One region of the Fusobacterium sp. genome, then DNA from elsewhere that is predicted to be linked to it. Evidence: riboswitches for the same ligand, from Rfam matches in the RefSeq annotation. Region 1 holds a riboswitch; the other holds the start of a gene.
What was found. Region 1 has a riboswitch for cobalamin ahead of E6771_RS13635 (sugar phosphate isomerase/epimerase). Riboswitches for the same ligand answer to the same signal wherever they lie in the genome.
Positions count from the first base shown of each region.

Region 2: another riboswitch for cobalamin. It lies ahead of E6771_RS09490 (ABC transporter substrate-binding protein); the one in region 1 lies ahead of E6771_RS13635 (sugar phosphate isomerase/epimerase).

Region 1 covers NZ_JAWDXO010000040.1:10,919-28,924, reverse strand. The annotation lists gene E6771_RS13635 (sugar phosphate isomerase/epimerase) at 97-1,065, opposite strand; cobalamin riboswitch at 1,131-1,308, opposite strand; gene E6771_RS13630 (cobyric acid synthase) at 1,468-2,961, shown strand; gene E6771_RS13625 (hypothetical protein) at 3,068-3,217, opposite strand; gene E6771_RS13620 (Na+/H+ antiporter NhaC family protein) at 3,268-4,746, shown strand; gene argH (argininosuccinate lyase) at 4,767-6,182, shown strand; gene E6771_RS13610 (EamA family transporter) at 6,270-6,683, opposite strand; gene E6771_RS13605 (putative 2-aminoethylphosphonate ABC transporter substrate-binding protein) at 6,881-7,912, shown strand; gene E6771_RS13600 (ABC transporter ATP-binding protein) at 7,937-8,920, shown strand; gene E6771_RS13595 (putative 2-aminoethylphosphonate ABC transporter permease subunit) at 8,920-10,644, shown strand; gene phnX (phosphonoacetaldehyde hydrolase) at 10,647-11,450, shown strand; gene phnW (2-aminoethylphosphonate--pyruvate transaminase) at 11,476-12,594, shown strand; gene rbr (rubrerythrin) at 12,643-13,182, opposite strand; gene E6771_RS13575 (GNAT family N-acetyltransferase) at 13,336-13,788, shown strand; gene E6771_RS13570 (hypothetical protein) at 13,849-15,267, opposite strand; gene E6771_RS13565 (HU family DNA-binding protein) at 15,484-15,777, shown strand; gene E6771_RS13560 (threonine/serine exporter family protein) at 15,801-16,259, opposite strand; gene E6771_RS13555 (threonine/serine exporter family protein) at 16,262-17,026, opposite strand; gene E6771_RS13550 (Rrf2 family transcriptional regulator) at 17,145-17,552, shown strand; gene E6771_RS13545 (alanine/glycine:cation symporter family protein) at 17,607-18,006, opposite strand, start outside.
Region 2 covers NZ_JAWDXO010000020.1:35,732-40,910, reverse strand. The annotation lists gene E6771_RS09500 (ABC transporter ATP-binding protein) at 1-579, opposite strand, end outside; gene E6771_RS09495 (iron ABC transporter permease) at 581-1,576, opposite strand; gene E6771_RS09490 (ABC transporter substrate-binding protein) at 1,569-2,471, opposite strand; cobalamin riboswitch at 2,586-2,763, opposite strand; cobalamin riboswitch at 2,913-3,090, shown strand; gene E6771_RS09485 (sirohydrochlorin cobaltochelatase) at 3,215-4,153, shown strand; gene E6771_RS09480 (DUF4261 domain-containing protein) at 4,312-5,112, opposite strand.

The DNA of each region.
Region 1 (18,006 bases):
TGTGATACTCTTTTTTAGGATAGAAATTTTCTAAAAGCACTTTTTATACCTTTTCAACTTTTCAGAGCTAGTTTTCATTTTAAATTAACAGATTCTCTATTTAAAATTTAAAGTTTTTAATATTTTATCTTGAGATTTTACTTTATTTTCAAGATCATCATTGTTGTAATATATAAATTCATATACCACCCAATCCAGTGGTAAATTTTCTAATATTTTTACTATTCTTATATCTTCAAAAGGAAGATGTTGATCTATCTGACTTACATGACTATATATATTGTTCAAGGTTTCCTCTCTTTCAATCAACGAATTTTTATGTCTTTCTATAGCATCACTTAAATATTTTCCAGAAAGAGAAAAATTCAAATGAACACCTTTTATATATTTTTTTAATTCCCCTATCTCATCAATATTTTTCTCAATATATTCTATCCCTTCATCCATTGTTCTAAGTTTTGGCTCATTATTCAACATATGTCCTGTATCAAGCATAAATCCAATATTTTTATATTTTATATTATTTAATAAAAACTCTATTTCTTTTTTTGAAGTTAATCTAAGTCCTGGCCACCATAAATTTTCCAAAAGAAGTTTAAATTTATACTTTTTATCTTCAAAGATATCATTCAGCAATGCTACAACATTTTGAAGAACATCTCTATCTGAATATGGAAATTCATATATTAAGCTTCCTTCATCATCTACATAACAGGCATGAAATACAACATATTCCACTTCAAGTTTTTCTGCCGTTTTCAGTTCTTTTTTATAATAATCAATTAATTCCTCTCTGCTATTTCCGCCACACCAATAAAATATTTCCTGTTTCTCTTTAAATTTTTCTCTAAGTATTTCATATTTTCCAAGATAAATATCTAGCCACATAGGAAAAAACCTCATATGATACCCTTCTATTAAATTATTTAAAGAAGCATTATCTTTCTGCAAATCAAATTTGATAAGTTCAAATCCTTTAAAGTTGTACTTATCACAATAATATTTCATCATTTTTTTATTTTCTTCATTAGTAGAAAAATCTGTTATATTAAGTATCTTTCTCATTGAAAACCCTCCAAATAAAAAATCCAATAAAATAGTTTCCCTACCTTATTGGATAAATATATTCTCATATATCTTTCTCTATTGGTAAGTCTCCTGACTCAGATTCACCCTACTTTCACGCCTTCCCAGTTTCCCAGTGGCATATCATGATTTCGTCCTCTATACAGTAGCTTTCGCTGTGTGGGATTTACACCCAACTTCCTTTATTAAGCTCAAATAAGCACCTATTTCTATTTTTTATCAACTTAATAATATAATTTTTTAATATTTTTGTCAATATCTTTAAAGTTACATTCAAATATTAAAAGTTTTGTATCTTATCCATATATTTTTTAGCTGTTGAAATTATACATAAAACTATGATACCATTAAATTGAAAGAAAATATCAATAGAGGTGTATTATGCATAAAAAAATTATGATACAAGGAACTGGTTCATCTGTTGGAAAGAGCATCATTACTGCTGGATTATGTAGAATTTTTGCTCAAGATGGATATAGAGTTTCTCCTTTTAAATCTCAAAATATGGCCCTTAATTCCTTTGTGGATATTGATGGATTGGAAATGGGAAGAGCTCAGGTTGTACAAGCTGAAGCAGCTATGGAACTCCCTAGAGTCTTTATGAATCCAATACTTTTAAAACCTAATTCTGATAATAACTCACAAATTATCATTGAAGGAATTCCTGATACAAATATGAATGCTGCAGATTATTTTTCCAATTCTAGGGAATTGAAACTCATTGCAAAAAGAAATTATGAAATAATAGAAAATAATTTTGATATTGGAGTTCTTGAAGGTGGAGGAAGTTCAGCTGAAATTAATCTTAGAAAATGGGATTTGGTAAATATGGGAATGGCCGAACTTGTAGATGCTCCTGTTATTTTAGTTGGAAATATTGAAACTGGTGGAGTTTTTGCTTCACTTTATGGAACCATTGCCTTACTTGATGAAAATGACAGAAAAAGAATAAAAGGAGTCATCATCAACAAATTTAGAGGCGATTTAGAGCTTTTAAAACCTGGTATAGATATGTTTGAAAAAAAGCTGAAAGATGAAGGAATGGATATTAAAGTTTTAGGTGTAGTTCCTTATAAAAAACTTGATATTGAAGAAGAAGATGTTTTAGCTAAAAAACTGACTACTAATACCAATGAAAAACGAGATATAAATATTAGTGTAATCAGAACTAATAAAATGTCTAATTATACAGATTTTGATGCTTTAAGTCAATATTCAGATGTAGCACTAAATTATATATACAGTCCTGAGCAACTTGGGGAAGAAGATATAATTATTCTACCTGGAAGTAAAAATACTCTTTCTGATCTTGAGTTATTAAAAGCTAATGGTATTTTTGATAAAATAAAAAAATTATATTCTACTGGAACTACAGTAGTAGGTATATGTGGCGGTTTTCAAATGATGGGAAAAGAAATTTTTGACCCACATCATATTGAAAGCGATATAGAAAAAACTGAAGGTTTTGGAATAATGGATACTGTTACTACAATGGATAAAACAAAATATACAAAGCAAGTAGAAAAAACTCTTTCTGAATCCGACTGTGAGCTATTATATGGATGCAATGGACTTCATATAAAAGGCTATGAGATTCATCAGGGAGTTACACATGGAAATGAGAAAAATCTTACTGTTGAAACTGATTATACTGTACTTGCAAAAGATAATGCTTTTGGAACATATATACATGGTATTTTTGATAATAGTAAGTTTACCAGAACGTTTTTAAATAATATCAGAAAGAAAAAAGGATTAAATATGTTGGATGAACTTTTTGAATTTTCTGAATTTAAAGAAAATGAATATAATAAATTAGCTGATTTACTTAGAAATAATTTAGATATAGATGCAATATACAATATTTTAAAATAATTTTTTATTGACATATCTGATTTTTTTTAGTAGTATAACTTAGATAAAAAATAAAACTGGGGGAAATAAAATGTTATTGAGGCATGAAAGGCATGGTATATCTAACTTATAAAATTAATATTCCACTTTCAATGGCTGACTGATTAGATTTCTTTTGGAAAAGATTAAAGATACAATTTTTATCTTTATGAGCATAAAAAAGTTTTTTAGCCAATAGTATATCTATTGGCTTTTTTATTAAAATCAAGCTAGTCATTTATTTGACTGGCTTTTTATATTAAAATTAATTTTAAGGGGGAATTTCTTATGGAAAACTATGGGTTTTTATCTATATTGCCTATTATAATAGCAGTAGCTATGGCAATAAAAACCAAAAATGTAATTTTATCACTTTTCAGCAGTGTCTTTTTAGGGGCTCTTATACTATTAAATTATAATCCTCTTCTCACAACAAAAACACTGATGACAGATTATTTTGTAAAACAGCTGACTGATAGTTATAATGCTGGAGTTATTGTTTTAATGGTGTTTATAGGTGGATTTATTGAACTTATGATGAGATCTGGAGGAGCCTATGCTTTTGCTCAAAGTGTTGGTAAATATATCAATTCAAAAACTAAAGCTCAGCTTTCAGCTTACCTTGCAGGAATAATTATTTTCTTTTCTGATTTAGGAACTCCTTTAATTGTAGGACCAATATTTGCTCCATTTTTCAAGAAATTGAAATTATCTAAGGAAAAACTTGCTTTTATACTTGATACTACTTCATCACCTGTAGCTGTATTAGTTCCTTTTATTGGATGGGGAGTTTTTATTATTGGACTTCTTCAAAAAGAGTTTGAAAATTTAAATTTAAATCTTTCAGACTATGAAAGCTTTGTGAAGTCAATTCCATTTAATACATATCCTCTTCTTGCTCTTACTATTGTTCCTGCTCTAGCTCTTATGAAGCTGGATTTTGGACCTATGAAAAAAGCTGAGGATGATATATTTAACGAAAGAGAGCTTGAAGTTCTTGAAAAAAAAGAGTATATTGTAGAAAATGCTAAACCTATCTATGTATGGCTTCCTATATTAGTTCTTTTAATTACACTATTTTCTATGCTTGGATTTGACTTCATGTTTAAAAGATTTTCTGGAAGTGAATTCAGAGCAGCATTAAGCAGTGGATATCTTTATGCAGCTATTGTTCTTTCTGTTATGATGATTATAAACAAAAGTAAAACTTTTGATGAAATATTTTCAATATACCTAAATGGTATAAATAAAATGACTCAAATAGCAATTATTTTAATACTTGCATGGTCTTTAGGAACTATTAATAAAAATCTTGGTTCTGCAGATTACATTGTTCATTTTATAAAAAGTATAAATCTTAATTCTGGATTTATTCCAATGATAGCTTTTCTTCTTGGATGTATAATATCATTTTCTACTGGAAGTTCTTGGGGAACATACAGTATAATGATTCCTATAGTTATACCTATGGCTGTTGCACTTAATGCTCCTCTATATGTAACTATTGGTTCTATACTGTCTGGAGGGCTCTTTGGAGACCACGTTTCACCTATATCTGATACAACCATATTAGCTTCTGCTGGTTCTGGATGCAGCCATATAGATCATGTTAAAACTCAATTTTATTATGCAGCTATTAATGGAATAATTTCTTTAGGAACTTTTCTTATAGGAGGATTTTTCCAAAGCTACATTGTACTGTTTGTAGCTATCATTTTACAACTTTCAATATTAACAGCAATAAAAATAAAACAGAGAAGCAAATAATTTTTTAAGGAGATGTTAGAATGCAATTTTTTTCTGGAAGATTTAAAGAAAAAGCAAGTCATCTTATTCTTGATTTTCATTCATCAATAAATTTTGATAAGAGACTTTATAAATATGATATTATGGGAAGTATAGCTCATGTTAAAGGGCTGGGAAAGCAGGGAATAATTCCTGTTGCTGATTGTGAGCTTATAGAAAAAACTCTCAGGGAAATACTTACTGATATTGAAGAGGGAAAAATAACTTTTTCTATAGAGTATGAAGATATTCATATGAACATTGAAAAAATCCTTATAGATAGAATAGGAGATGTGGGAAAAAAACTACATACTGGAAGAAGCAGAAATGATCAGGTTGCTTTAGACATGAAATTATTTACAAAAGAAGAAGTAATTAAAGTTCAAGCACAGCTTCTTGATCTGCTTGAAATTATAAATGGAATCGCTAAAGAAAATATATCTACATATATGCCTGGGTTTACTCATCTTCAAAAGGCTCAGCCAGTATCTTTCTCACATTATATCTTAGCCTATGCTGAAATGTTTAGAAGAGATTTTCTCAGACTTAAAAATGCTGCCGCTTTAGCTGATACTTCTCCACTAGGATCTGCTGCTCTGGCAGGAACTACCTATCCTTTAGATAGAAACTTTACAAGTTCTATTCTTGGTTTTTCTTCTCCTACATGGAATAGTATGGATAGTGTTAGTGACAGAGATTATCTTATTGAAATAATGAATGCTTTTGCTCTTATTATGGTACATCTATCTCGTTTCTGTGAAGAAATAATAATCTATAGCTCCAATGATTTTGGTTATATAGAACTAAGTGATTCTTTTTCTACTGGAAGCAGTATTATGCCCCAAAAGAAAAATCCAGATGCAGCTGAACTTATAAGAGGAAAAAGCGGAAGAGTTTTTGGAGATTTAATGGCCCTGCTTACAACTATGAAAGGAATACCCCTTGCATATAATAAAGATATGCAGGAAGATAAAGAAAATTTCTTTGACAGTCTTGATACAGTAAAGGGATGTCTTGCTGTATTCAATGGAATGATTCATACTATGACTATAAAAAAAGAAAGACTTCTTGCAGCAGCAGCTCAGGGATTTATCAATGCAACTGATGTAGCAGATTATCTGACTGAAAAAGGAATGAGCTTCAGAGATGCTTATAAAATAGTTGGAAGCATGGTAGCTTATTGTATTGACAACAATACTACTTTTGAAGAAATCTCAATAAATACTTATAAAGAATTTTCTAAATTATTTGAAAAAGATATTTATGAAATGATATCTATTAAAAATTGTGTGGAAAAACGTTGTACTCTTGGAGGACCTGGAAAAGAAAGTATAGAAGCTCATATAGAATTCTTAGATAAATTTATCAATGAATCTGAAAGTATAGTTGCAGATTATAAGTTAAATAATATATTATAAAATAACAAAGAGGTTGACTGAAAAGCTAAAACAATTTTTAGAAGTTTGAAAATTACACTTTTCTTAATAAGTCAACCTCTTTTTCTATTACAGTATCATAATAAATGTTCCTATTGTTATAAATACCCCACCTAAAATAGTTTTTAATGTAACTGCTTCTTTTAATATTACAAAGGCCATTATCAAAGTAATAACCACACTAAATTTATCTACTGGCACTACTTTTGATGCTTCTCCTATCCGAAGTGCCTTATAATAAAAAAGCCATGAAAACCCTGTTGCCATTCCTGATAAAATTAAAAATATCCAACTTCTCTGCCCTATATTTCCAATTTGATTTTGAGTTCCAGTAAAAAATACCATTCCCCAAGCCATAAATAATACAACTATTGTCCTTATGGCAGTTGCCAGATTTGAATTTATTCCCTCTATTCCTATTTTAGCAAAAATAGATGTAAGTGCTGCAAATATTGCTGACATCAATGCAAATACAAACCACATTTCCTTTCCTCCCATATTAATTTTTCCTGTATTTTTTCATTTTATTACTCAGTATATAAAAAAATCAATAATTTTATGTAAATTTAATGTTAATCTTTCTTTCACTTTTTTTTTACTTTAAATTAAAACTTCATTAACATCCATATTCTAAACTAGAAAAAATATAAAAATACAAATTATACATATGGAGGAAAATAATGAAAAAATTTTTAACTATTCTTTTTGCAGGATTTTTATTAACAAGCTGTCAATCTAAAGAAAACTCTGCTTCCCAAAAAACAAAAGAAATCAATGTCTATACTGCTCTTGAAAATGAACAGATCCCAATGTTTTTAGAAAATTTTAAAAAACACCATCCTGATATCAAAATAAATATAACCCGTGATTCAACAGGTGTTCTTATCACAAAAATTCTGGCTGAAAAAGATAATCCTCAAGCTGATGTAGTCTGGGGAACTGCTGCTACTGGTCTGCTTATGCTGGATAAAGAAAACCTTTTGAAATCTTATTCTCCTAAGGGCTTAGAAAAAGTTGATCCAAAGTTTAAGGATTCTGCAGAAGAACCTGTATGGGTAGGAAATAATGCATGGATGGCAACTTTTGCTGTAAATAAAAATGAGCTTGCCAAACTTGGACTGCCTATTCCTAAAACTTATGAAGATCTTTTAAATCCAGAGTATAAAGGATTAATTTCAATGCCTCATCCTGCTTCCTCAGGTACTGGATTTCTTGCTATAGCTGGATTCATTCAAATAATGGGAGAAGATAAAGCATGGGAATATATGGAGAAACTCCATGAAAATATGGGTGTATATACTCATTCTGGATCAAAACCAGCTAAACAAGCAGCTAATGGAGAATATCCTATTGGTATTTCTTATGATTATCCAAGTGTAAAACTTATGAATGAAGGAAATCCATTTGAAGTAGTTTTTCCAGCTGAAGGTTCTGGATGGGATTCAGAAGCTAATGCCCTTATTAATAAAAAAGATATAAAAGAAGAATCTAAAATATTTCTTGATTGGGCTATTTCAGAAGAAATGATGAAATTATATGGTACTCAATATGCTATCACAAGCATTAATATCAATAATCCAATCCCTAATGGTTACCCAACTGATCCAGTAAGTCATCTTGTAAAGAATGATTTCAAATGGCTTGCAGAAAATAAAAATACAATTTTAGATAAATGGAGTGAAAAATTTGGAGCAAAAGCTGAACAAAAATAAGGATATCCTTATTCTGGAGGAAATATGAGCTACTTAGAAATAAAAAATGTAAATAAATATTATGGAAAATTCCATGCTTTAAAGAATATAAATCTTTCTATAAAAAAAGGAGAATTTATTTCATTTCTTGGTCCCAGCGGTTGTGGAAAAACAACTTTATTAAGAGTTATTTCAGGCTTGGAAGAACTTAATTCTGGAAGTATCTTTCTAAAAGATAAAGATATATCTATACTTCATCCATCCAAAAGAAATTTTTCTATTGTTTTTCAATCTTATGCTCTTTTCCCTAATATGACAACTTGGGAAAACATAGCTTATGGATTGAAAAACAAAAAAATGCCTAAAGAATTAATAGAAAAAAAAGTGAAAAGTGTTTTGGAAATGGTAGGCTTATTTTCCATAAGTAATAAATATCCTAATGAAATGAGTGGTGGACAGCAACAGAGAGTAGCTCTTGCCAGAGCAGTTGCTCTTGAACCAGATATTCTTTTATTAGATGAACCACTATCAGCATTAGATGCAAAAGTAAGAGAAAAACTGAGAAATGATATAAAAAAGCTACAAAAAAAACTTGATCTCACTACTATCATGGTAACTCATGATCAGGAAGAGGCTCTATCTATGTCAGATAAAATAATGGTTATGAAAGATGGGAAAATAATGCAATGGGGAAGTCCAAGGGAAATATATGAAAAACCTAATTCATCTTTTACTGCTGATTTCATAGGTAAAATAAATTTTCTGGAAAATGGTAAAGCTATTCGCCCAGAACATATAAAAATAGTATCAGATGTATTGAATAATAAAAGTAAATTTATAATGAGAGAGATTGAAAGCTGGGAATATCTTGGATCTTCATATAGACTTTTCTTTAAAAACAGAGATAAAACATTAAAAGTTGAAGTTCCATGTAATTTTATCAATGAAGAAACTCTTAAACAGGGAAATAAATTTTTTCTTGAATTTGATGAGAACTTTTATCTCAGCTTTAAAGATGAGGTATCATAGTGGAAAAAACTAAAGATGAAATAATCAGAGAAATATTTACATGGTTTATTCTTGCTTTTTTAATAGTTGTCATAGTTTTTCCTTTAGGACTTTTATTTATAAAATCTTTTGAAAATAACTCTGGAGAATTTATTGGATTTAATAATTTTAAAGAATATTTTTCTAATAAAAATCTTCTCATTTCTTTAAAAAATACTTTTACTATTTCAATAACATCAAGCATAATCTCTCTCTTATTAGCTTTTATTTATGCTTATGGTGTACAAAGAACTACAATCAGATTCAAAAATATATTCAAATATATAGCTCTTATGCCCCTCTTTGCTCCTACAATGATGCATGGAATATCCCTTGTCTATCTCTTTGGAAGAAAGGGAGCTGTTACTACTGGCTTTTTCGAGAAAATACCGCAGCTTGCTTTTGATATTGATCTCTATGGTGCCACAGGAATAATAATAGCTGAAGTCCTATATATTTTTCCGCAAATATTTTTAGTATTAAATATTGCTCTTTCCACAACTGATTATAGGCTTTATGAAGCTGCTGATATGCTGGGAACAAGTAATTTTAGAAAATTCTTTACTATCACTCTGCCAAATATGAAATATGGAATGATATCTTCTTTTATTATTGCATTTATTCTTTCATTTACAGATTTTGGTGCCCCAAAAGTAGTTGGTGGAAACTTTAGTGTTCTTGCTACAGATGTATATATAAAAGTAGTTGGTCAGAATAATATGGCAATGGGAGCAGTGGTCAGTATTATACTTCTTATTCCATCTGTAATAGCTTTCTTTATTGATCAGAAAATACAGAAAAAACAAGGAGTTGTTCTCAATGCTAAATCTATTCCTTATAAAGCTAAAAAAGATAAAATACGAGATAGTTTTTTCTATATTTACACTATACTGATTTGTTTTTTTATACTCTCAATTTTTGTTACTATATTTGTTTCAGCTTTTTCAAAATTATGGCCTTATGATCTTAGCTTTAGTTTAAATAATTTTAAATTTTATGACTATAATGGCGGAATTGAAATATTCCTTAAAAATTCACTTATTTTGGCAGTTCTTTCAGGAATATTTGGAACTTTCATGACATTTATGAGTGCCTATCTAATTGAGAAAAAAGAAAAAAAGACATTGAAAGATAGAGTTATCTACTTTCTTTCTCTTGTTCCCTTAGCTCTTCCTGGAATGGTAATAGGTATTTCATTTATATTTTTTTTCAATAAAAGTTATTTCACAATACCTTTTTTAAATATAAATATAATAAATCCTTTTAACTCTATATATAAAACCATCTGGATAATGGTATTAGCTAATGTCATTCACTTTTATTCAATATCTTTTTTAACAGCTAATACAGCTTTAAAAAAACTGGACAGAGAATTTGAAAGAGTTTCTCTTTCTATGGGAATACCTTGGTATAAAACATTTTCCAATGTAACTTTCCCAATGTGCATAGATTCAATATTAGAAATTTTCTTCTATTATTTTGTAAATTCTATGGTTACTATTTCAGCACTTGTATTTCTTTATACCTCAAGTTTGAATCTGCTTTCCATAGCTGTAATCAATTTAGATGATACTGGAGAAATAGCAAAAGCTTCTGCTATGTCAATAGTAATACTTTTAACCAATGTAATAATTAAAATAATATATCAGATAATTTTAAAAATCTTACAAAAAAGAAAAAATAAATTAAAAAGGGAGAATATTTAATCATGAAAAAAATAAATTTAGTAATTTTTGATTGGGCTGGCACAACTGTTGACTATGGATGCTTTGCACCTGTACAGGTTTTCCTTGAAATATTTAAAGAAAAAGGAATAGAGGTAACTCTTGAAGAAGCAAGAGGTCCTATGGGAATGTTAAAAATAGATCATATCAAAGCTATGCTGTCAATTGATAGAATAACTGCTCTATGGAAAAATAAATATAACAGAGAATGGAATGATAGTGATATCAATGAATTATATAAAAATTTTGAAAATAAACTTTTTAAAATCCTTGCTGATTATACTGAACCTGTTCCAAATTGTATATCTACAATAAATACTTTAAGAGACAGAGGATTAAAAATAGGTTCTACTACAGGTTATACTCAGGAAATGATGGATATTATTATCCCTGGTGCTGAAAGTAAAGGATATAAACCTAATTATTATACAACTCCTAATGCTGTTCCTGCTGGAAGACCTGCTCCATATATGATATATCAAAATATGCTTGTTCTTGAAGAGGAAGATACAGATTGTGTTATAAAAATCGGAGATACTATTTCAGATATTAAAGAAGGAAGAAATGCAAAAGTGTGGACTGTTGGGATATTGAAGGGAAGCAGTGAATTAGGTTTATCCCTAGAAGAAGTTAATTCTCTTTCAAAAAATGAACTAAAAGAAAAAATGGAGAAAACTGCTTCAAAAATGCTTTCTGCTGGAGCTCATTTTGTTGCAGAAGATATCTCAAAAATTCCCTTAATAATAGATATCATTAATAATAAATTGATAAATGGTGAGAGAGCCTAAAATAGACAACATGGAGGAATTAAAAATGCGTACTTTAGAAGAATGTTTAGAAAAACCATATCTGCTTTTAACACCTGGTCCTCTAACAACAAGCAATGAAGTAAGAATGGCGATGCTTAAAGACTGGTGTACATGGGATAAAGAATATAATAATATTGTTCAAGAAATAAGAGAGAAGTTAGTAAAATTAGCTGTATCCTCTGGAAATTATAATAAATATACTTCTGTTCTTATGCAAGGCAGTGGCTCTTTTGGAGTAGAATCTGTTATTGGTACTGCTCTCCCTGAAAATGGGAAATTATTAATTTTATCAAATGGAGCTTATGGAGATAGAATGGGAGAGATTGCTAAAGTTTTAAAAATTAATTATATCATAGAAAAGTTTGGTGATAAGGAAATTATAGATATTAATAAAATGAGAGAAATACTTGAAAATGACTCAAATATAACCCATGTTTCAGTAGTACACAGTGAAACTACAAGTGGAATTTTAAATCCTGTTGAAAAAATAGGTGAATTAGTCAAAGAATTTAATAAAATATATATTGTAGATGCTATGTCAAGTTTTGGTGGAATAGAAATAGATATTGAAGAAATAAAAGCAGATTTTATAATCAGTTCTTCAAATAAGTGTATACAGGGAGTTCCAGGTTTTTCTTTTATTATATGTAAAAAAGATATTTTAGAAATTTGTTCAGGTCAGGCTCGTTCTCTTTCTCTTGATCTTTACAGCCAATGGAAAGTTATGGAGGAAAACAATGGAAAATGGCGATTTACTTCTCCAACACATACAGTTAGAGCATTTTATCAAGCTCTTTTGGAACTTGAAAAAGAGGGCGGAGTAATAGAAAGGGAAAAAAGATATAGAAAAAATAATATTATTTTAAGGGAAGGAATGAAAAAACTTGGATTTAAGTCTCTCATTCCTGAAGAACATCAATCTCCAATAATCACTACTTTCTTTGCACCAGAATCTTCAGATTATAATTTTGAAAAATTTTATTATAAATTAAAAAAAGAAGGATTTGTTATCTATCCAGGAAAAGTTACAGATATAGAAAGTTTTAGAATTGGAAATATTGGGGAAGTTTATCCTGATGATATTTACGCTCTGTTAAAAGCAGTAGAAAAATCTATAGATTAATATAAAAGACCAGCTTAAAATCAATAAGCTGGTCTAATCTTTATTTAATTAGAAATTTTTAGGTTGAATCATAAAGTAAGCTTGTGGATGAGCACATACTGGACATACTTCTGGAGCTTTTTTTCCATAATGGATATGTCCACAGTTCATACATTCCCATGCTACTTCTTCTCCTCTGGCAAATACCATTTCTTCTTTGATATTAGCCAACAATTTTCTATATCTTTCTTCATGCTCTTTCTCTACTTTTGCCACACCTTCAAATAATCTTGCAATTTCAGTAAACCCTTCTTCTTTTGCTACTTTTGCAAATTCAGCATACATATCTGTCCACTCATAATTTTCTCCTTCAGCTGCATCTAGAAGATTATCTATAGTTGAAGGTATATCTCCACCTTTTAAAATTTTAAACCAAAGTTTTGCATGTTCTTTTTCATTATTAGCAGTTGCTTCAAATAACTTAGATACTTGTTCAAAACCGTCTTTTTTAGCTTTTGATGCATAATATGTATATTTATTTCTTGCTTCTGATTCTCCAGCAAATGCAGTCATTAAATTCTTTTCTGTCTTAGATCCTTTTAATTCCATTAAAACCATCTCCTTATTTTCTTTTTACATTTTTATAATCTCTACAAATAAGATATCATATCATTTAGATAATGTCAAATAAATTTTGAATTATTTTGTATTTAAAGGTATAATTTAGCAATAACAATTAATAATATGGAGGGGAAACAGACTATGGAATTTTTTATAAAAAAATTTGATGAACTTACAACTATAGAGCTCTATGAAATTGGAAAAATAAGACAGGAAGTTTTTGTAGTAGAACAAAATTGCCCTTATTTAGATTTTGATGAAAAGGACTTTGATTCTCTTCATGTCTATTTAAAAGATGAGAATACTGATAAAATCATATGTTATGCCAGAGTTTTAGCACCAGGATTATCTTATGACACTGCTTCTATTGGAAGAGTTATGGTTTTAAGCAATTACAGAAAGTATGGATATGCCAAAAAATTAGTATTACAATGTATAGACTGTGTGAAAAATATTATAAGAAAAAATGAAATTACTATTGGTGCCCAATTTTACTTGAAAGATTTTTATTCTTCTGTAGGATTTACAGCTGTATCTGATGTATATGATGAAGATGGTATTCCTCATATAGATATGTATATGAAACTTGCATAAAAAAATAAAAAGAGGCTGCTGCAAATCAGTAATTTATTTTACTAATTTCTATAGCCTCTTTTAATATTTTTTAGGTATATTAAATTCATCTAAAATATTTATACTATTCCAAAAGTCACTGAGATAAATTTTTAAAACTGGTATTCCATGGGGTTCGTCATCTAAATTTGCAAGAGATATAATAAGATCTATATCTTTATTTTCAGAAAGAAAATATTCTATTCGATAATCAGGTATTACCTCTGCAATTTCTATATTATATGTACACTGTAGTTTCTTTATAACTGTTTCTGTTGCTCTTTGTTCAAAAGTATTATCTACTACAAGTATTTTTTTAGGTTTGCTTTCTGCATATTTTTCTTTTTCTATATTTTCTTGAATAATTATTGTCAGAAGTATAAAATCCTCCATAGGAAATTTTATAAAATACTTTGGCACCAATTCATATATTTTATTAAACATTTTTGAACAATATTTAGGAACATCTGTAAAATCAAGATTTTTTTGTACAATATTAAATTTTGATTTATATATAGATATTTTAATAACTGAAGATATTTTACGAACAAATTCTTCATTTATATTTAATTCATCATTAGATCTTTCATTCAATTCTTTTAAAAATTCTTCTATATCTCTATGTAAATTTTCATTTAAATCTGTTGAATATGTTCCCATAAGTATAAATGTTATAATGTGAATAGAAAAATTACTCAGTTCTATATCCCCTTTTATAAATTCTCTTACTACATTAAAATATTCATAATATTGTTGTGAAGAATAGGAATAAATATAACTATCTTCAAATTCTTTTCTTTTTAAATGAGAAGCTACAAATATAGCTATTATTGAATAAAAACTATATATTTGAATATTTTTCCCTGCTATTTTAAGCAATTTATTTCCTTTGAGCATATATTCATCTATTTTTTCTTCTGTTACTATTGAATAAAGCAGATCCTTAAATATATTTTTAAGTTTTCTTCCTTTTGAAATAAATTTAGTAAGAAAAGCAATTAATAATATTTTGAGATGTTTTTCATCTCCATGTAATGTTATTCCTTTTCCATGTATGACTTCAATAGTTACAGAATAAGAAGTCAGAAATTTTTTTATTTCTACTAAATCGTAATTTAGAGTTCTTCTTGCTACATCTAATATTCTACTTTCATGACTTAATATTATTTTGTCATCTATTAAAAGTTTAGTTATTAAATAATCTCTTCTATCTATAAAAGTAAGTGAAGAAAATTCAGAAATTAGCTTTTTTATTTTAGCCATTTCTTTCTTTTCAAGAAAATATTTATCTTTATTTTTTAATATTCCATTTAGATTGCATTTATTTAGTACTCCATTTATATCTTTTATATTATAACGTATAGTCCTTGAATTGAGATTTAAAACAGAAGATAAGTCCTCAACAGTATATTCATTCTGAAATAAAAGCTCTAAAATATTCAGATTTTTTCCATTAAGCATCTTTAACTCCTTTCAAATTTTGTATACATATCTATAAAAAGTAACCTATGAAATTTTTTTCATTATTTTTGAAAAAAAATTCGAATTTTATATTAATTAAAACAATGCTAATATAGAATATATAAATATGAATATACTCATAGTATACTTCATTTTAAGAAAAAAAAGAACTATATTTAAAAATAAAAATAGAACAAATCAAGGAGGCACACAAAAATGACAGAAAAAGAATTTATGAAGAAGTATCTAGAGTCATTCAAGTTAGATGGAAGATTGAAAAATATAGGAGAAGCTAAAAAAAGAGTAAAAGTTTTTTTTGATACTTTAAAGCAGGTTATTGATAAGGATGAAAAAGTTATCTTTAAAGACTGGGGTAAATTTGAAATCGAACACAGAGAACAAAGAACTTATGGCAATCCTCGAACTAAAGAAAGAATAGTAATTCCTGCTAAAAGAGTTTTAAAGTTTACAGTTGGAAAAAGATTTGCTGAAAAAGTAAAAAATAGTTAAAAAGGGGAAAAATCCCCTTTATTCTAAATACTTTTATTGATTCTAGACTTTATTTCATCATAAAGTCTAAATACAGTTGATGCTGAAAAGATTCCCACAGCCATGGCTCCTGCTATAATAAAAGTTTGAATACCTTTCTGAACTGCCATAGGGTAATTTTTATCAATTAAATTATACATTGTATAATAAATTCCTCCACCTGGTGCTAAAGGTATCAATGCAGCTATTAGTATTGTTGTTACAGGTGTGTATATTATTCTAGAAACTGCTTCTGAATATAATGCGAGAGCAAACGTTGCTATAAAAAATGTTAACCCTTCAGAATAATTTAAATGTTGTCCTAAAAGATAGACTGCCCAACTCAATCCACCAGCTATACTGGTATGAAAGAGATTTTTGTGTTTTATATTAAACATGAGACCGAATCCTAAGGTAGTAAATATAGCGGCTATGATCTGAAATATTATTTTTTCTACTGACATTGCTATACCCTCCCTAAATTTAGAAGTAACTTTAGTGCTATCCCTGAACCTACAGCTATAGAAGTTCCTATCATTGCTACTTCTCCTAGTCTGGAAAGTCCTGTAACAAGATCTCCTGAGAATATATCTCTCATGGAATTAATAAATGCAACTCCTGGTACTAATATCATTAAAGTGGAAATTATAGGAATTGAAACATCTGTTATAAATCCTAAATAAAGAAATAAACATGCTGTTCCAGAAGATATTCCACCACATAAAAGATTAGTAAAAAATGTTCCTAATTTTAATGTATCTGTGATTTTCGTTGCTATTGCAATAAATAAACCACACAAAAAGGCAGCTAGAAACTCTCTCATATTACCTGAAAAAAGAAAAGTAAAAAATCCAGCTCCAATGGAGTTTCCAACTGCACTTATAAGAAATGGATATGACTTTTCATTTTCAATTTTGAGAAGTTCTTCTCTAAGTTCATCATAGTTATAATTGCTTATGTTTCCTATAAGAGAATACACTTGATACACTTTATCTAAATTAGTCGTTCTAGATGTCACTCTTTCCACAAGAGAAATGACTTCTCCTTCAGAATTTTTAAGAGTTATTATTATGCAGGTAAGTGTAGCAAAACATTGAGCAGCCATTCCATAGTATTCAGCTACTTGACATATATGGTTTTCTACTCTATATACTTCAGAGCCATTTTGCAGCATGATTTTTCCTGTAAGGCAGGCAAGTGAAAGAATCTTATATTCAGTTTTTTTATTCATTAAACTCTCCCAGATATTTTTTATATTTGTCTAAATTATAGCACAAAATATAAAAAATAGAATATATAAAAATACAATTTTCTAAAATAACTTAATAAAATAAGGAGTGATATATAAAATGAAAATAACACAAGAAAGTGATTATGCAATAAAGATTGTATTATATTTATCAAAATTAGATAAAAGTGAAATAGCAAATGCAAGAGAGATCAGTGAATCTGAAAAAATGTCTATGAAATTTGCTCTTAAAATCTTAAGAAGACTCTGTAAGGTTAAACTTGTTGAATCTTTTAGAGGAATCAAAGGAGGCTACAAATTAAAAAAGTCTCCAGACGATATCAGCCTGAGAAATGTAATAGAATCTATCCAAGGTGATCTTTTTATAAATACAAGTTTAAAGAATATAAATTCTGCTAAAAAAATCGAAGCTGATCCTATAAATTCTCTACTATATTCTATTCAGGAAGATGTCAAAGAAAAGCTAAGTAATACAAGTTTTAAAGATTTAAGAGATGCTTCGGTTTAATAATAAAATTTTAAATTAATAAAAAAGAACTTGCTTGATCAGGCAAGTCCTTTTTTATTTTCTTACATAATTTTTTTCATATTCCTTCAATGATTCAACAGCTTTATATGTAAGAGGATATACACCCATTAAATTAACTATTGTCATAAGTCCTAATCCTAAATCAGCTAAATTCCATACTAAGAAATTCTGTCTTACTCCCCCAACAAAAAGCATTATCAGAGTAAATATTTTAAATGCTTCCTGAAGCCAAGACTTGTCACATAAAAAGGCTAAATTTGGCTTGGCATAGAAACTTACACCTAATATAGTACTGAAAGAAAATAAAAACAATATAACAGCTGTAAATATAACTCCCCAATTTCCTACTTGATATCTGAAAGATTCCTGAAGAAGTGTCATTCCTCCAAGTCCTTCTGGTATATCTCCCCTTGACAGTAATATAACAAAAGCT
Region 2 (5,179 bases), on a different contig from region 1:
TATAGTTATGTTAAGGTTTTGATTCAACTCTCTTACAAGTTCCATTATTTCGAATTGATGGCATATATCAAGATATGTAGTAGGTTCATCTAGTAAAAGTATACCTGTCTTTTGAGCAAGCACCATTGCTATCCATACTTTCTGTCTTTCTCCACCTGATAGACTCATTACTTTTCTCTCTCTGAAATTATCTAATTTACATATTGTAACAGCCCAATTTACAATATCTCTATCTTCCTGATTGTACACTTCATACCATTTTTTATGTGGAACTCTCCCATACATAATAAAATCATAAACAGTTATATCATCTGGAATTTCATTATTTTGTGAAACAAATGCAAGCTTTTTAGCAAATTCTTTATTTTTTATATGGCTTATCTCTTCTCCGTCTATATATATACTTCCATTCCTACATGGAAGAACTCTTGATATAGCTTTCAAAAGAGTAGATTTTCCACATCCATTAGTTCCTATTATGGAAACTACTTCTCCTTTATTTATTTTTATATCCAGATTATGTATAATGACCTTTTCTCCATAAGCAAGTTCTATATTATATCCTTTTATACTTTCCATCTTAGTCACCTACCTTTCTCAGCAGATAAAGAAAGAATGGAACACCAATTACAGCCATTACTATACCAGCTGGTATTTCAATAGGTGAAAACATAGTTCTTGCTATTGTATCAGCTACTACCAGTACTACAGCACCAAGCAGTCCAGCAAAAGGTATCAAATATGTATGATCTGAACCTATTATCAATCTGGCTATATGAGGAACTATTAATCCTACAAATCCTATCAATCCCACATTAGCAACTGATATTCCTGTTAGAAAGCAGGCAAGAGCACATAATTTCAATCTTTTTCTAGGAATATCTATTCCTAAATTTACAGCAAAATTATCTCCAAGTTGAAGTATATTAGCATCTCTGATCATTGTAAAACACGCCAAAATACCAATCAGTGTATATGGTAAAAGAGCAGCTACATGTTTCCAATTTTTCCCATTCAAGCTTCCATTAAGCCATGACAGCACTCCCTGTATCTCATCACTGAATAGTATAAACATCAATCCTGTAACACTTCCTAATATAGCATTTATAGCTACTCCTGACAATATTACTCTTATTGGTTTTAATCCTTTTCTCCAAGCCAGCATAAATACAATTGCACAAGCTATTGAACCTCCTACAAATGCAGAAAAATTCATAAAAAATACAGCCTTTGGATATAATATCATAATAATTAAAGCTGTGACACTGGCTCCTGAGGATACTCCTGTTAAACCTGGATCAGCCAATGGATTCTTCATTACAGCCTGAAGCAATACTCCTGCCAGAGATAGGTTGCACCCTACCATTACAGCAATCAGAATACGTGGTATTCTTATATCCCATAAAATAGCTTTTAATATCTCATCATTATAGCTTTTCATAAAAAGAGATTTCAGTATCTCTTCAGAAGTATAATTTACACTTCCAAATCTTACTGAAAATATTATTGAAAAACTTAAAATGATTAGAGCAATAAAGATAAGAATTATCTTTTTTCCTCTCTTATCTTTATTCATAAACATATCTATATAACTCCTCCAATGCATCTATGGAATTTACCCCAGCACTCATTCTGAACAATGTAGGATCAATGTCCAGTATTTTATTATTTTTATATGCATTTGTAAGTTTCCATACAGGATTACTTGAAAATACTTCTTCAAATCCTTCTCCATTTTTAGTTTGGCTTGTAGGAAGTCTCAATATAACATCTGGATTAGCTTTAATTAATTGTTCCATACTAAAAGGCACTGATCTTTTTAATAATGCACTGTTATCAATAGAGGTTACTATATTTTCACAGCCTATTTTATCCATAAGTCCTTGTAAAAAATGATTTTTTCCAGTCATAAAAAAACTTTCTCCATTTCCATACAGTATAGCTATCCTTTTTTTCTCTTTTCCCTTTAATTTTTCAGCAAGCAATTCTTCTCTTTTTTTGACATCATCAAGTATAGCTTTTGCTTCTTTATCTTTATGAAAAGCTTTTCCTAATATTTCAATAGCTTTCATAGACTCATCATATGTATCTACTTTCATATAAAAGCTTGGTATATTCAGATTATCATACTTAGGTTTTAATGCTGGTTTAGAGTAAACAGTTGATATTACTAAATCAGTTTTTAAAGCTTTTACCCGTTCCAAATCAGGTATTCCAGATCTTCCTATTCTAGGAACATCATTATATTTTTCAGGTATTTTTGTTGTTGAACTTGCCACACCTACTAGATCAATATCCAGTGCTGCTAAAAATCTTGATATTATGGCTGAATCAGTAACAACAGCTTTTGGAAAATAATCTAGCTGCAAATTCTCTTCTTCTTGGTGTATAGAAAATTTTTCCTTTCCAAAAGATATATTTCCTATTATAAACAAGAATACAATAATTAAAATAGTATATTCTTTTTTCATTTTTTCTCCTAAATTATATAATTTTATACAATAAAAAAACCTAGCAAAAAAGAAATGCTAGACTACAACAAAAGTTCTCTAAAATTCCATGCAGCATAACTTTCCTCGGAAGCTTGTACAATAATCTTTCTAAGCAGGTCTTCTGACTCATAGCTCAATCACAGCTTTTTCCTTCTCAGATATCAAATCCAATGGTATTTAAAAGCTATTTACTAATTTACAGCGGCCGGACCGTTTGAGATTTTCACTCAATTCCCTTTTAATCATTAAAACTTAGAATAAACATCATATAGCAATATATTTTAATACTTTAATTTTATTACTTAACTGCTTCTTTGTCAATGGAGAATTATATAAATATCCTTTCTATCTCAAATTTTAAATTGAATTTTTATTTTAAGTATTGACATTTGAAAGAAAACATAGTATATTCATACTGAACAGAATAATTGAATTTGAGGTTCTATATTTAGAATAATTGGGAAGTGAGGTCTGATTCCTCCGCGGTCCCGCCACTGTGATGCTGACAAAAGATATAACCACTGGATTATTTAATCTGGGAAGGGTATCTAGAGATTGAAGCTAAGCCAGGAGACCTGCCTCAAATGTATTGCTGTAATATCATTGCGTGGACGAGAGATATTGGCCTTTATTATTTTTATTTAATTAAGGCATTTATCTCCTATCTCAGGAGATTTTTTTTATTTAAAAGAAATCTCTGCAAATTTATTAGGAGGAAGATCATGGGAAAAATGAGAAATTTATTAGCAGGAGCTTTGCTTCTCGCAGCAGGAACTGCAGCATTAGCGCATTCAGAAGGAGGATATGTGGAAAATGATTTTTTCAAAGGAATGAAAAAGGGAGACAAGGCAGCTGTTCTTATGGTCCACTTTGGGACTACTTATGATGATACTAGAGCTCTAACTATTGATTCTATTAACCAAAAGGCTAAAAACGAATTTAAAAATGCTGATGTAAAAGAAGCTTTTACTTCAAGAATAGTTATGAGAAGATTAAAAGCAAAAGGAATAGAAAAGCAAAATCCTTCAGAAGTTATTAAAGATTTAAAAGCTAATGGATATACTCATCTGTTAGTACAAGGTACTCATATTATGAATGGAATTGAATCTAATAATCTTGCTGAAGAATTAAAAGGATATGAAAAAGATTTTAAAGATATAAGAATGGGAACTCCACTATTAACTACTCATGAAGATTATGAAACTGTTGCTAAAGCAATAGCTAAAAAAGTAGGGCCTTTAAAAGCTAATCAAGGTGTAGTTTTAGTAGGACATGGAACTCATCATTTTGGTGGTTCTGCTTATGCTATGATGGATTATGTATTCACTGCTGAAGGAATGGATACTTATGCAGTTGGAACAGTAGAGGGATATCCTGCATTTGATAATGTAGTTGCTAAACTAAAATCTAAAAATGTTAAAGATGTTATCTTAATGCCATTTATGTTTGTTGCTGGAGATCATGCTAACAACGATATAGCTGAAGATTGGAATAATGACCTTAAAGAAGCTGGATTTACAGTTTCTAAAGTTATATTAGAAGGTTTAGGACAAAACCCAGATATTCAAAACATCTATATAGAACATGCTAAATTTGCTGCTCAACATAAACCAGAAGATATGCAGGCTAAAAAAATTCAATATGCGAATGAAAAAGACTAGTTATTAATAACTTTTTAAATAAATATTTAAACTTTAATTACAATTTAAACTTTCTGTGTGTTAAAAATAGAAAAGAGATATTCAACTTAGACTCCTGAATATCTCTTTTTAGTTTCTAAATAATTAATTTTATAAATCTGTCCAGTTTCCTAGATATATTAATATGTTATTTTCAAAGATTTTCCATTTACAAATACACCAGAAGACACTTTAAAAGAAAGTTCTTTTTTTCCTATTCTAAAAAGACTTCCCCTCTCTACATTAATATCATTCTTTATTATTTCATTAACTATTCTTAGTATAAATTCAAATAGATCCTCACATTCTCTAACTGAATTCAATATCTCTATCTCTTTTTTCTTAAAATGATTGAGTCCCAATGTATAAGCTGATATTCCATTTTGACTGTTGGCTATTCCTATATATACCCATAAAAGTACAGGTAATTTTCCTATCTTTAATTCTTTAGCCAGACATATATAAGTCTCCCTTTCAATAATCATAGGACTCATATATACAGCAATAGCTTCCTTATCCACTAATATACTGCTTGCTAATTTTGTAAATATTTTATATCTCTCTATGCTATCTCTTCCATTAAGTATAGAAATTATAACATGAGACTTATGTTTTGATACCTCTTTCTCTGCATCCTTCCACATCCAGTTATCCTTATAATGGCTTTCTACTTCATGGTCTGGAATTGGTTCTGGTACAAAACTGCATGCTATAAGCATATCATCTATATTAAAAGCTATAGTATCCTCTTCTGCTGTATCATTTATTTCTATTCCCCATTCATTTTTTAAATTTATTTTCAGTTTATTAAAATTATAACCAAAACTCTTCAAAAGAACAAATCCTACAATAATATCAGGAAGCCTTTTTTTCTTTTTCCCCCAAAACAACATTCCAGTTCCTCCAATTATTTCTTCAATAACAAATATACTTTTAATCATTACACTTGTTATATAATATATAACAAATTATATTCCTATCTTTTCTTAAAAGCAAATAAAATATTAA